2 regions of the Massilia sp. S19_KUP03_FR1 genome follow, and region 1 is predicted to be linked to the other one. Evidence: predicted binding sites of a transcription regulator. Region 1 holds the regulator's gene; the other holds the start of a gene.
The links. The regulator sigma-54, encoded in region 1, starts transcription at its own class of promoters, with help from an activator protein. The targets are predictions, from matches to a motif close to TGGCANGNAANCTGCTTT.
Positions count from the first base shown of each region.

Region 2: V6M87_RS14430 (PEP-CTERM sorting domain-containing protein) is a predicted target of sigma-54. The motif match lies at 3,384-3,401, and genes of this name have one in related genera.

Region 1 is NZ_JAQQPS010000014.1:161,472-168,709, reverse strand. It holds gene V6M87_RS17035 (hypothetical protein) at 1-546, opposite strand, end outside; gene hpf (ribosome hibernation-promoting factor, HPF/YfiA family) at 628-981, opposite strand; gene V6M87_RS17025 (RNA polymerase factor sigma-54) at 1,046-2,536, opposite strand; gene lptB (LPS export ABC transporter ATP-binding protein) at 2,540-3,295, opposite strand; gene lptA (lipopolysaccharide transport periplasmic protein LptA) at 3,295-3,885, opposite strand; gene lptC (LPS export ABC transporter periplasmic protein LptC) at 3,934-4,545, opposite strand; gene V6M87_RS17005 (KdsC family phosphatase) at 4,561-5,100, opposite strand; gene V6M87_RS17000 (KpsF/GutQ family sugar-phosphate isomerase) at 5,100-6,122, opposite strand; gene V6M87_RS16995 (monovalent cation:proton antiporter-2 (CPA2) family protein) at 6,218-7,238, shown strand, end outside.
Region 2 is NZ_JAQQPS010000011.1:213,267-220,504, reverse strand. It holds partial or broken gene V6M87_RS14440 (RHS repeat-associated core domain-containing protein) at 1-1,821, shown strand, start outside; gene V6M87_RS27265 (Imm74 family immunity protein) at 1,825-2,076, shown strand; gene tnpA (IS66 family insertion sequence element accessory protein TnpA) at 2,342-2,674, opposite strand; gene V6M87_RS27260 (DUF3761 domain-containing protein) at 2,673-2,984, shown strand; gene V6M87_RS14430 (PEP-CTERM sorting domain-containing protein) at 3,465-4,430, shown strand; gene V6M87_RS14425 (bifunctional 2',3'-cyclic-nucleotide 2'-phosphodiesterase/3'-nucleotidase) at 4,845-6,956, shown strand; gene V6M87_RS14420 (tetratricopeptide repeat protein) at 7,006-7,238, shown strand, end outside.

The DNA of each region.
Region 1 (7,238 bases):
CTCACTGGTCGTCATCGTGAAGGGCACGCTATTCGCATCCGTTGCGACGAGCGCAGCGGCGCCTTCGATAAAGCGAAAGCGGGCATGGCGCAAGTCCAGCGTCAGATTACCGTTCGCGAACAGATCGTTGCCGATGGTGCCCACCAGGGGGCCGACATCGGTCAAACGGCATCCGGTTTCCCGGTGGGCTGCATCGTCGGGGTAGATCAGGTTGAAGGTACGCCGTCCCAGCATGGCACCGACGCCGAACTGGCCGATCACGAGCTGCCCGGCGTTCGCGGCGTAACGCACTGGCAAGCCCGAGCGATACAACCGGCTGGTGCCTACCGCTGTGTCGAGCTGCATGCTGCACGCGTTACCGTCGAGTGTGACCGGCAGGACGATGGCGACTCTGTCTGTCACGAAACCCGGCTGCGCCTTGATCGCCCAATTGAAAGGATACCAATCGCTCGCCGCCGCGGCAGCAGTGAGCCACGTGAGTGCCAGTATCGGCACGCAGCATCGAAGCAAGCACATCATCATCGAATCAACCTTCTTGTTGAGCATGTTCTTTCGATGATAATTTATAAGTTACCAGAAAGCAAAAAAGGCGCCCATGAGGCGCCTTCCCTGTTCAGTTGGTATGCATTACACCGGGACGGCAACGCCCCCTTCAGTCAGGTGTTTGATGGCCTGATGGTCATGCTCGTGTACTTTTTCCTTGTATTTCATGACCTGGCGGTCGAGCCGGTCGATGAGCGCATCGACGGCGGCGTACAGGTCGTGCGAAAGGCTTTCGACGTGCAGCAATTTGCCGGACATTCGAAGATTGATTTCTGCTTTTTGTCGTTTGTCTTTTTCCGTCAGATTGTCGACGGTGAGGATCACGGCGATGTCGATCACTTGATCGAAGTGGCGGCGAATGCGTTCCAGTTTGGCCTGGACATATTCGCGAATGGCGGGGGTTACTTCAAGATGATGTCCACTGATGGTGAGATTCATACATAAACTCCTTTGAAGAAATGCCACGCTCGGTGCCGTACGCGATGCGCGCCGGTCGAACGCCTTACATGGACTTGCGCAAGGTAACAGGAGGGATCTTTAATGCTTCACGGTATTTCGCGACCGTGCGGCGCGCGATGACCATCCCCTGTTCCCCCAGCATGTCCGCGATCTTGCTATCAGAAAGTGGATTTTTAGGGTCTTCTGCTCCTGTGAGTTGCACAATCAATGCCCGGATCGCCGTCGAGGATGCTTCTCCTCCCGCATCGGTGGCGACGTGGCTGCCAAAAAAGTACTTCAGCTCAAACATGCCGTGTGGGGTCAGCATGAATTTCTGGGTGGTGACACGTGAGATCGTGCTCTCGTGCAGACCTAGTGTATCAGCAATCTCCCGAAGAACAAGTGGCCGCATGGCAACAGCACCGTGCGAAAAGAAATTCTTTTGGCGCTCCACGATGGCCTCGGAAACGCGCAGGATCGTGTCGAAACGCTGGCGCATGTTCTTGATCAGCCACTTCGCTTCCTGCAGTTGCGCGCCCATCTGGGCTTCGCTCTTGCCCTGCTTGAGCAAGGCGGCATAGGCGCTGTTCACGCGCAGGCGCGGCATCACGTCCTGGTTGAGCATGCACACCCACGCGCCCTTGACCCGCTTGACCACCACGTCGGGCACGACGAAGTCCGACACGTTCGACGCAAACACGTTGCCGGGGTGCGGATTGCAGGCGCGGATGACCACTTGGGCCTCGCGCAAATCTTCATCGTCGCAATCGAGTGCTTTTTTCAGCTTGGTGGTTTCGCGCTGGGCGAACCAGGTCAGGTGATTTTCGACGATGGCCAGCGCCATGCGCCGCGTAACCATCGGGATGCCCGCCATGCGCCGGATCTGCAGCGCCAGGCATTCGGACGCATCGCGTGCACCCACGCCGACGGGATCGAAACTCTGCACCAGCGACAGCGCCGTTTTCAGTTCATCGAGATCGATCTCAAGTTCTTCCGGCAGGCGCGCGTGGATGTCGTCCAGCGACTCCTCCAGGTAGCCATTGTCGTCCAGTCCATCGACCAGGATTTCGACCAGCGCGCGGTCGCGCTGCGACAGCACCGCCAGGCGCGCCTGCTCCATCAGGTGCTCGCGCAGCGTGGTGCCGGACGCTTCGATCTGGGGGCGCGATTCTTCGTCGTCGCTGCCCTTGGCGCGGCTGCTGTCGCTCCAGTCAGTGTCGCCGTCGTGGCTGACCTGCGCTTCTTCGCCGCTGCCGCCGCCCTCTTCTCCGCCACCTTCGGCCGCGCCTTCAGCAGGCGCCGGCGCATCCTGGCTGCCTGGCGCGGGAGGGGCTTCGCTCTGCGCGCCTGGTGCGTTGATGGCGCCGTCGCCCAGCAGCCGCACGGAGCGGTCGAGCGGGTCGTCGAGGCGCTCCAACAGCGGGTTGTCGGACAGGGCCTGCTCCAGCTCCTGGTGCAGCTCGAGCGTCGAAAGCTGCAACAGCCGGATCGACTGCTGCAACTGCGGCGTGAGCGCCAGGTGCTGCGAGGTCCGAAGCTGGAGTGATTGTTTCATCCCTTACATCCGGAAGTGTTCGCCGAGGTACACGCGCCGCACCGACTCGTCCGCGATAATATCGTCGGGACGGCCGGAGGCCAGCACCGCACCCTGGTTGATGATGTAGGCGCGGTCGCAGATGCCGAGCGTTTCGCGCACGTTGTGGTCGGTGATCAAGACGCCGATGCCACGCTCTTTCAGGAAGCGCACAATGCGCTGGATCTCGATCACGGCAATCGGGTCGACCCCGGCGAACGGTTCGTCGAGCAGCACGAAGCGCGGATTGGTGGCCAGCGCGCGCGCAATTTCAACGCGCCGCCGTTCACCGCCGGACAGCGACATGGCCTGGTTCTCGCGCAGTTTTTCGATCTGCAGGTCGGCCAGCAAGGTGTCGAGGCGATCGTTGATCTGGGCCTTCGACAGCGCCTTGCCGTCCACGGTCTGCAGTTCGAGCACGGCGCGGATATTGTCTTCGACGGTCAGCTTGCGAAACACCGACGCTTCCTGCGGCAGATAGGACAAGCCCATGACGGCGCGCCGGTGAATCGGCAGGCTGGAGATGTCGACGCCGTTGATTTCGATGGCGCCGGCGTCCGACGGCACCAGGCCGACGATCATGTAGAACGACGTGGTTTTGCCGGCGCCGTTCGGGCCCAGCAAACCAACCACTTCGCCGCATTTGACCTGCAGCGACACGTCGCGTACCACCAAACGTTTGCCATAACTCTTCTGCAGCCCCCGCACGATCAGGGTGCTGCCGCTGTCAATTTCCGCCATTATTTCTTACCCGCTGGGGCTGGGGCTGGGGCTGGGGCTGGGGCCGCAGCTGCGGCGGCCGCCGTTTTACGGGGTGCCAGGATCAGCGTGCCGCGGCCTTTGCCGACACGGCTCTCGCCACTGACGTCATTGCGCACCAGCGCGACTTCCTTGCGGCTGTCGTAGGAAATGAATTCGCCATCGACCTGGTTCGACAGGCGCGTGCCTTCCAGGTTTTTCACGGTCGCGTTGTTAAACAGCTTGGCCATCTCGGTGCGCTCGTCGTATTCGATGCGCTGGGCCTGCCCCTCCACCCACAGGTCCGGGCCGCCGTCCTTCTTCTGGCGGAATGTGGCCATCTTGCCCGGCACGGTGGTGAGCGTGACGCTCATGTAACCGTCGGCCGACGCCTGCAGCACGGCCTTTTCCGATTTCATGATCAGCGTGCCGCGCGTGAGGATCACGTTGCCGGTCAGGATGCGGGTCTGCGTCACTTCGTCGACGTCGGCCGAATCGAAGTCGATCACGGCCTGTTTCAGCGAGTCGGCCTTTTCGGCGCTGGCATGGAAGGCAAGCAGCGACAGCACGGCGGCGGCGAAGATTTTTTTCATGGGAATCAATCCTGGTTCAAAGGGCATGTGTCGGTTTTTATCGTTGAATTATTTTGGCGTCCGCGGCTGCGACACGATCTGGCCCTGGCTGACCACGTGCAGCTTCTGCGTTGCATTATTGGCCAGCATGCCGACGCCCGTCAGCCTGGACGTGCCGAGCAGGATCTCGACCGGTTGATCGGTCTTGACGATTTCATCGTCCGGCAAGGCGCTCAGCGCCTGACTGTGAATCTGCAGCGCCTGCGTCTTGCCAGAGGCGGGGCGCAGCACTTCCACGTCGCCCTTCATGTCGACCTGGTTCTGCTCATGCAGCACCTGCGCCGTTTTGGACGTGACGGTCATGCTCGGACGGCCGGGAGTCATGCTGCGCATCACCGGCTTGTCGATGTCAGAGACATCGGTATCGGGCCGGTGCGACAGCCTGGCGCCGGAAAGCACGTAGTGCGGCAGGCCGGCGGGCGACATGCGCACGTAGCTGAAGTTTTCGACGATGTAATCGGGCTCGCTCGATTTCACGTCGACGTTCTGTTCGCCCTGGTCCTGCGTCACCTGCACCAGCCAGAAGCTGCCCAGCGCCAGGAACACAGCGCCCAGCATCAGACCGATCAGGGGCCAGCGGTGCGCGGTGCGCTTGGAATGACTTTTTTGGCTGTTGGGCATGGGCTCAGTAACCAATCACGCGTAATAAGGCGCAAGCGCCGCATCATACGTGCCCTGGGCGCGCATCACGAGATCGCACACTTCGCGCACGGCGCCGCGGCCGCCGGCCGCGCGCGTGACGTAGTGGACGCGATGCTGCACGTCCGCATGACCGCTCGGCACGGCCACCGCAAAGCCGACCTTGGTGAGCAGCGGCAGGTCGATGACGTCGTCGCCGATGTAGCCGCATTCATCGGCCGTGACGCCGGTCGCCTCGAGCAGCTGGGCAAAGGCGACGCGCTTGTCGTGGATGCCCTGGTAGACGTGGGCGATGCCGAGATCGGCGGCGCGTTTCACCACGATGACCGATTTGCGCGCGCTGATGATGGCCGTGACGACCCCGGTTTTGGCCAGCAGCTGGATACCCAGGCCGTCAAGGACAAAAAAGGTCTTGCTCACTTCGCCGTCGGCGCTATAGGTCAGGCTGCCGTCGGTGAGCACGCCGTCGACGTCGAAGATCATGACTTTGATGCGTTTCGCGCGCTCGATGTGAGCAAGTGGAGGGGTCGACATCATCAGATCACCTTTGCACGGGTCAGGTCGTGGATATGCAGGGCACCGACCAGCACGCCGGCGGTATCGACCACCAGCATCTGGTTGATGCGGAATTCTTCCATGATGGCCACCGCGTCGACCGCCAGCTGCTCGGCCTGCACGCTGCGCGGGTTGGCGTGCATGACATCGCGCATGACGATGCTGGAAAAATCGTGGTCGCCGGCGATCAAGCGGCGCAGGTCGCCGTCGGTGAATACGCCGAGGGGGCGCTGGTCGGCGTCGACCACGGCCGTCATGCCCATGCCCTTCTGGCTGATTTCGACCAGCGCTTCGAGCAAGGGCGTATCCGGCGCGACCATCGGCAAGGCAGCGCCGCTGCGCATCACGTCGCGCACGTGGGTCAGCAGGCGCCGGCCCAGCGCGCCGCCCGGGTGCGAGCGGGCGAAGTCAGACTCCTTGAAACCGCGCGCGTCGAGCAGCGCCATGGCGATGGCGTCGCCCAGCGCCAGCGTGACGGTGGTGCTGGCGGTGGGGGCCAGGTTCATCGGGCAGGCTTCCTTGGCCACGAACACGTTCAAGTGCACATCGGCCAGCAGCGCCAGGCTCGATTGCGGCTTGCCGGTCATGGCAATCAGGGGCGCGCCCATGCGCTTGACCATCGGCAGGATTTCCATCAGCTCGGCCGACTCGCCCGAATACGACAGGGCGATGACGACGTCGTGCGGCGTGATCATGCCCAGGTCGCCGTGCGCGGCTTCGGCCGGATGGACGAACATGGCCGGGGTGCCGGTGGAAGCGAGCGTGGCGGCGATCTTGCGCGCGATGTGCCCGGACTTGCCGATGCCGGACACCACGACGCGGCCGCTGCACGCATACAACAGCGCAACGGCGCGCGCCACGCTGTCGTCCTGGTCGAGGCGGGCGTCGAGCGCACGAATGGCGTCGCCTTCAATAACCAGGGTTTCGCGCGCCAGCATCAAGGCGCGGCGCGCCTGCTCGGCGTCGAAACTTTTCAGCATTATTTTTCCATCGGTTACACTCATCGTGCCAGTATAAACGAATTGCGAAAGCAAAAAACCTGCCAGTGATTTTCTGGCCTCGAGACTGTGCATTCCTCTTCATTTTTCGCGCAGGGCACATGGTTTCAGGACTCGAACTAACCCTTCTTCTGTTAGGCAGCGCGGTACTCGGGGTGGTGGCGTTCCGGATGTTGCACCTGCCGCCGATGCTCGGCTACCTGGCCGTCGGCGTCCTCATTGGCCCGCATGCGCTGGGCCTGGCCGAAGAAAACCACACCACCAGCGCGCTGGCCGAGTTCGGCGTGGTGTTCCTGATGTTTTCGATCGGTCTGGAATTCTCGCTGGCCCAGTTGCGCGCGATGCGCCGCATCGTGTTCGGCCTGGGGCTGGCGCAGGTGGTGCTGACCATCGCCGCCGCCTTGCTGTTCGGCTGGGCCATCAACCGCTTTTCGCCGTTTGTCATCAGCTGGCAGGCCGCGTTCGCGCTGGGCGGTGCGCTGGCCATGTCGTCCACCGCCATCGTCTCCAAAATGCTGACCGAACGGCTGGAACTGGAAAGCCAGCACGGGCGACGCAGCATCGGCATCCTGCTGTTCCAGGATCTGGCCGTGGTCCCCTTGATCATCATGATTCCGGCGCTGGCGCAGAGCCCGGAAAAGCTGGCGGCGACGCTTGGCTGGGCCGCGCTGAAAGCCACGCTGGTGCTGGTGCTGCTGCTGTTTTTCGGCCAGAAGCTGATGCGCAAATGGTTCACCATCGTGGTCAAGCGCAAGTCGCAGGAATTGTTCATGCTGAACCTGCTGCTGGTGACGCTGGGCGCGGCCTGGATCACCGAGCACGCCGGCCTGTCGATGGCGCTGGGTGCCTTTGTCGCCGGCATGCTGATCTCCGAGACCCAATACAAACACCAGGTGGAAGAAGACATCAAGCCGTTCCGCGACGTGCTGCTCGGGCTGTTTTTCATTACCGTGGGCATGCTGCTCAATGTCGAACTGGTGCTGCAGAACTGGGCGCTGGTGCTACTCCTTTTGACCGTGCCGGTGATGTTCAAGTTCGCCATGATCGCGCTGCTGGCCAAGGCTTTCGGTTCATCGACCGGCGTGTCGGTGCGCACCGGACTGGCGCTGGCGCAGGCCGGCG
Region 2 (7,238 bases), on a different contig from region 1:
CACCACGACGAACTCAACGAGCGCACCGGCACCATCCGTCCCGACGGCCACCGCGTCGACTGGCTGACCTACGGCGCCGGCCACGTGCACGGCCTGCTGCTCGATGGACAGGACCTTGTCTCCTTCGAGCGCGACGCGCTGTACCAGGAAACCGGCCGCACCCAGGCCAACGGCCTGCTGCAGACGATGAAATACGACCCGACCGGCCGCCTGATCGAACAGCAGCTCGGCGCCATCGACCAGGTCGGCCGAAAGGGCCGGCATGCTTACACAGCCCCCTACCGTCCCGACGTCCAGGCAGGCATGCACGCCGCAATTCATCGGCGCTACGGCTACGACCTATCCGGCCAACTTACCAGCATCGAAGACGACCGGCGCGGGCGCATCGAGTACCGCTACGACCCGGTCGGACGGCTGCTGGCGGCAAGCAGCGCACTGGCCCAGGAAACCTTCGCTTTTGATCCGGCCGGGAACATCCAGGCACCCGATCCCGCCCAGCAGGTGCCCATCACCCGCCGCGCTCAGCTGCCAAAGCTGATGGACAATCTGCTCAAGGACTATGCCGGCGTCAGCTACCGTTATGACGAACGCGGCAACCTGGTGCAACGTACCGGGAACGGCGAGCGGTCGGCGTATGAATGGGATGCGTTCAACCGGATGACGCGCGCCACGACCTCGTACGGCGTGACCACCTTCGCCTACGACCCGCTGGGGCGGCGCATCGCCAAGCACAGCCAGGCGACGGGAAAGAGTGCATTGCGGGAGCCAGCCCGGACCCTGTATGGCTGGGACGGCGACACGTTGGCATTGGAAAGCAGCGTGCACCACGGCTATGCGGGGGGCGAACGGACGGTGCACTACGTGTACGAGCGCGACAGCTTCGTGCCGCTGGTGCAGGCTACCCGAAGGGGATCGCTGAAACTGGCACCCTCCACCGATGTCAAAGCGCTTATGGCGGGCAACGATGGCAAGTACGACATTACGCTCGATCCGCTATGGAATGGTGAATCCGAGCAGGAAGCCGAACCGTTTGAAAAAGAACAGATCTCCTTCTATCAATGCGACCATCTGGGAACGCCGCAGGAGTTGACCGACCATGAAGGCAAGGTGGCATGGTCGGCGCAGTACAAGGCGTGGGGCGAAGCGAAGGAGGCGATCAGCGAGGCGGCGCGCAAGGCGGGGATGCGCAATCCCATCCGGTTTCAGGGGCAGTACTTTGATGATGAGACCGGGCTGCACTACAACCGGTATCGGTACTATGATCCCGACACGGCGCGTTATCTTACGCAGGATCCAATTCGATTCTTCGGCGGCCTCAACTTCTACAACTACGGACCAAACCCAATTACTTGGATTGATCCATTGGGGCTGTCGCCGACGTGGAACTGCAAGACGAACCGATGGCATGAAAGTGAGAATGGACGCCTTATTAAGCGGCCAACTGATCTCATGAAGACAGAGCCAGACACGGCTTTCTTCTGGTCCGGTAGAACTGATGGTGTTGGTGGAATGGACGCTGCTGCCAATATTGCAAAAACTCACGGTGGAACGACGCTTGAAATGTTAATTGATAAACACAAGATCGGAATGCCAACTTGGGACGACAAGAATCCAGTTGTTGTAAAAGAATGGGGCGAAATGTCTCGTGCCTATGCCCAAGGCACGTGCGGACTCGTACGAGGCGTCGTAGGACAAGATTTGCGGCCGAACAATATCTGGGAGGGTTATGAGAAAGGAGCGCTCATGAAAAACCCCTCAGTCGATCAAATCGATATTGTTGACCCGAAATTCGGAAATTCGAAAACGATTTTTAAGAGGTAATGTATGAATTTTGAAGTCACTCACGTCTCACGAGGAGACATACGGTTGAAGAGCGAAGACAAGCATGTACGTGTTCTAGGGGAGGCGCTCGTTGCCTTGGCGCCGAACGAACCAGGCTACGTGATCTATTTGAATTCATTGAACAAATGGGAGGTGCCACCGAACGTTACCTTGACTGAAACCGAGAAGCGAGATGTCGTTAGCGCAATTCGAAAACATTTTCAGGATTGCGGCTCGGTTATCGAGTTCGAATAGTAATGCAGTATAAACAATTCCGTTCTTAATAAAACAGATAGACTGCGTTCGTGGCGCCTGAAGTGGGAGCGACTTAACGTCAGCTATGACCTCCGTGCCTTTCAGGCAGACATTTATATGAAGCCTCGGTGAGGTTGCTCGACAGGCAGGTCGGCATCTGTTTTGAAACCGGCAACGGCAGGATAAAAGGCAAATTTCAGGAAAACGTTCCGGAGAAGCAACGCCAGGGAGCGCTACCTGTCGGGCTGTATCGGTAACCGGTGCATCAGCGCGCTCCCGCGTGGGACTGCTCGAGGGCCAGCAGCCAACACGGCGAAGGTAGTGCCGCCAGCTCCAGGCGCAGGGCGGAGCGCAGCACCAGCGTGCATGGACACGTTGCCGCGTCCGCTGACACGTCCAGCACGCGCAAGGCGACGAACTTGCCCGGCGCCGCAACACCGCCGCCGGCGCTGTCCGCGGCGGCCAGTTGCACCTTGCGCCGCCAGTAGTACAGCGATGCCAGCGCAAGCCCGTGCTGGCGCGGGTACTCGCTCGCCGCGCCGCCGTCGCGGCGCAAAGCCTCAACGTGTGATGTCCAGAATTCAGTGTCGCCTTCCATGCTTGCTCCCATTCAAATTGAAAGGGCAAGCACGCGGAACGCAGAATCAAGCGGCAAGGCTGTGGTTCATGCATCGCTTACCTTCAGTCAACACCGTCGGGGCACCTGCTCACGCCATGGAGGGGTTAGCCGCTGGCTATGGATAGCTGCGCGGCGTCGTTGGCGACGCGATCAGTGCGTTCAAGCTTTGTTTCGACAAAACTTCATCGAAGTAGTTCGGAAATGTCGTTTTGCCAGACCGGCCCCCGCTTCCTCAATCCTGATGTATCGATCAAGCAACAGCGCCGGCGTCGAATGCGCCTTCGTTTAAAAAGGCGGCTTAGCGGCTGCTGACGCGACAAATAGCCCGACGACCATCGTTTACCAGACTTGACCCCGCCTCGTGCTGGATGCCGGGCTTGGGCGCTCGCCTCGCTTACGGCCGCAATATCGGCGCCTACCTCAGCGGCAACGTGTTAGACAGGCGTTTCGGCCGCTGCCGGGCCCGGAAGTCGCAGGCTTGCGGCCGACCTCATGCTGATCGAGAACACATGTCAAAGCCTGCCATCGAACCGGCCGATTTTCGGATTGACGTTACATGTGAAACACCGTTTGTTACATGTTGCTGTCGAGAATTTTTACAGTGCCAGAGATTTGGTGGCGTATCGCTTTAATAATAAATTTTGCAAGTCATTGATTTTATGCATTAGTTTTCCGAGCTTTATGCGCCTGGCATGATCATTGCTATTTCCATGTGGAAACTAACGTAATGTCCGGTCACTTACAACTTGGGAAAATGATGAAATTTAATATGACGAATCTGATGGCAGCTGCATGCATTGCGTGCTTTGGCATGGGCACAGCCCAGGCATCGCTGGCCACACTGCAAACGTATATCGGCAATGTCGGCTACTCCTCAGATGGCTTTGGCTCGACGTCGCAGAGCGGCATGATCTCCGCGCTGGTGCCGGTTGGATCGACCGTGTTGTCCGCTTACTTGTATACCAGCACAAACGGCAATAGCACGCTCAGTGGCGTCGGCGGCACGCTTGCTGGTAGCGCCGTCACGTACACTTCGTTGGGTACGGCGGGCGACTCCCTGACCGCAGGGCGTACCGATGTCACCAGTATCATCAAACCACTGATCGACGGCGGTGCGGGCGGCGTCTACGATTTCGCCATTACCGAAACGAGTTACTCGCAGGATGGCGAAGCCCTGGTTGTGGTGTATTCCAACCCGCTGCTGGGCATTTCCACCGTCGGTATCATGGACGGCTTTTCGACGCCATCGGGCGATACCACTGCGATCAATTTCGCGGCACCAATCAACCCGAGTGCAGCCGGTTTTTCTGCTGAAATGATCCTGGGCGTTGGGTTCAGCTGCTGTTCCCAGGCCTCCACAGTGGCCGTCAACGGCACCACCATCACCACGGTCGCAGGCAACGACGACGACGGTGTCGGCGGGACTGCCAACGGGGCGTTGATTTCGGTCGGCGGCTTTGACGATGCCTACTCGCCGCTGTTGCCGACGTACGACGCCGACCACGAACGCTATGACATTGCACAGTACATCACTGCAGGCGATACCAGCATCGCACTGCAAACGATCAACCCTAGCGGCGACGACAATATTTTCCTGTCGGTGTTCAAGGTGACCGGCGTTGCTGCGATCAACGCGCCAGCCCCCGCCGATGTGCCGGAGCCAGGCAGCCTCGCCTTGTTCTTGATTGCGCTACTGGGCATGGGCTGCTTTGCCCGCTACGTCAAACCTTCCTGACCTCCCGGGCCGGCGTACTGCCGGCCCCGGTGCCGGGCGCCTGCGCCCGATCCCTTACCGATTGACCGGAACAGAACCGTACTTTGATGTACGCGGATGGCCCGGTCAATTTGACGTTCAGGTCGGCGCGGCGGTCGCCGTCGCGGCCCAGCTGAATCTTCTCGATGCCGCGCAGCGCCCCGTTCAGCCGCGTGCCCGCAGCAGCGCCGCTGCCGTCATCGCTGACGACGATCTCCCAGCGCCCGGACAGAGGCTCACATCTGGAAACGTCGCCCAGATGGGAGCCTCAATCCCCTTTGCCGATGGGCGCAACCCGACAAGTTTCAGCTGCTGCGAGAGTCACGTGCGTGTCATGTTGCCTTGTTATCGTTGCAACCATAATTTATTAAATTGGAGATAAGGTTGAAAACAAATATGACACTGCTGGCTGCGATGATCGCAGCCGGCCTGGCCGGTTGCGGCAGCGATTCGACGCCTGTTCCGGCGATTCCAACGGGCACAACTGTTCCGGCAATTCCAGAGGGCACGACGGTGACGCTGGCGCTCATGGAAACCACCGATATCCATGCAAACGTGATGAGCTACAACTATTACTCGCTGGCTGAAGACACCAGCCTCGGCCTGGAGCGCACGTCAACGCTGATCACCGCCGCGCGCGCAGAAAATCCTAATAATGTCTTGCTGGACGACGGCGACGTCATCCAGGGAACCTTGCTCGGCGACCTGCAATCGGTCACCAAACCGGTTGCCTGTAACGAGACCATGGCCGTGCACAAAGTGATGAACGCGATGAAGTACGATGGCGGCGGCTTCGGCAACCATGAATTCAACTACGGCTTGCAACTGCTGAGCCAGATCACGAATACCGACTTCGGTATTCCCGGCGTGACCAAACCGAGCGCGACCTGCGGCGCGCCGGCGTTCCCGCTGGTGCTGACCAATGTCACCAGCGTCGCCACTGGCAAGCCGATCGTGCAACCTTACAGCCTGCTGGCGCGCACGTTCACCGCGACGGCGCCCGATGGCAGCAAGCTAAGTGTCAAAATGAACGTCGGCATCATGAGTTTCGTGCCACCGCAGATTCTTGAGTGGGATCAGAAAAATCTGGCGGGTAAAGTGGCCGTGTCGGGGGTGCAGGAAGCCGCCAACCAATATGTGCCGGAAATGCGCAGCAAGGGTGCCGATCTGGTCGTCGCGCTGTCGCACGGCGGTCTGGATACCAGCACCTACAGCCCGAAAATGGAAAACGGCAGCTATCACCTGACCAGCACCGGTATCGATGCGTTGCTGATCGGCCACTCCCACCTTATTTTCCCTAAAGGCAAAGAGACCGGGGCGGCGGCATTGGACCCTTCATTTGCAGCCTTCCCTGCAAGCGCCAAAATCGACCCGGTCAACGGCTTTGTCAACGGCGTGCCGACTGTCATGGCGCAGAGTTGGGGCCGTCGGCTGGGCATCATCAAGATGATGCTGGCCTACAAGAGTGGCAAATGGGTCGTGCAATCAGACAAAACGACGGTGGAATCGCGTGGCTTCAAGTACACCGACGGCACCACCAATGTTGCGGCCGACGCTGCCATTGCACCGATTGTCGCCACCGAGCACGCGGCCACCATCGCGTTCGCCAAGCAGCCGCTGGGTGTGACGACGGACTTTGAAATGTCTGCCTACTTCGCACTGGCCGGCGATGTCAGCGCGATTGAATTGGTCAACCAGGCGCAACTGGCCTATGTGAAAAACTTCATCGCCACCAGCACCGATGCGACCATCGCCAGTTACAAGAATATTCCGGTGATTTCGTGCAGCGCACCGTTCAAGGCTGGCCGCAATGGTCCGTCCGACTTTACCGACGTGGCACCAGGTGCCAGCGCAGCCGCGCCTATCGGCCTGCAAGTGCGTAATCCCGGCGATCTTTACTTATATAGCAACAACAATCTGCAGGCGGTGAAGATCAAAGGTTCAGATTTGAAGGCATGGCTGGAAACGTCGGCCAAGCAATTCGGCCAGATCGATCCGGCCAACGTCAGCGAGCAGGACCTGGTGCCGACCTACGGCACGATCTACAATTACGACGTGTTCTACGCTGAAAATAATGCTCTGACATATCAAATCGACGTCACCAAGCCAGCCGGTAGCCGCGTTGTCAACCTGACCTACCTCGGAAAGCTGGTTGCCGACGGCGATGACTTCATTGTCGCTACGAACGATTACCGGGCCGGTGGCGGCGGGGCTGTGCCTGGCATCGACGGCAGCAAAACCATCATCAAATCGCCCGATGCCAACCAGACGATCGTGAGCAACTATCTGACGGCGCTGGGCACGACCAGCGGCAAGGTCACGCTCGCGGCAAACGGCAGCGCGCGCAGCTGGAGCTTCGTCAAGGTGGCGACGGCTGGCCCGGTGATCCTGCGCTCGGCGCCGGGTCATCTGGCGCTGGCCCGGAGCAGCGGCATCAGCACCATCACGGCGGAAGGTGGACTGGATGCGAGCGGCTTTGCCAAATACACAGTCGATCTGAGCAAGTAAGTTTGACTGGGCCGGCGCACGCCGGCCCTTTGAATGCGAAATTAAAAACATGCAACTCAAACACTCTCCTGGCATGACACTGGCAGCGCTACTCGCCTCCCTGTGTATGCTATGCACCCTGGCGGCCTGCCAGTCGCAGGACAAGCCAACTTCCGCCGAAATAGAAACGATAGGAATGAAGGCACGCCAGCAAAACGACGAAAATGCACGGCGGTCGCTGGTTTTATGGTCTTCGCAGAATATGCCGGTAGCGCAGCGCGAATTGGCAATCCTGTACAAAAG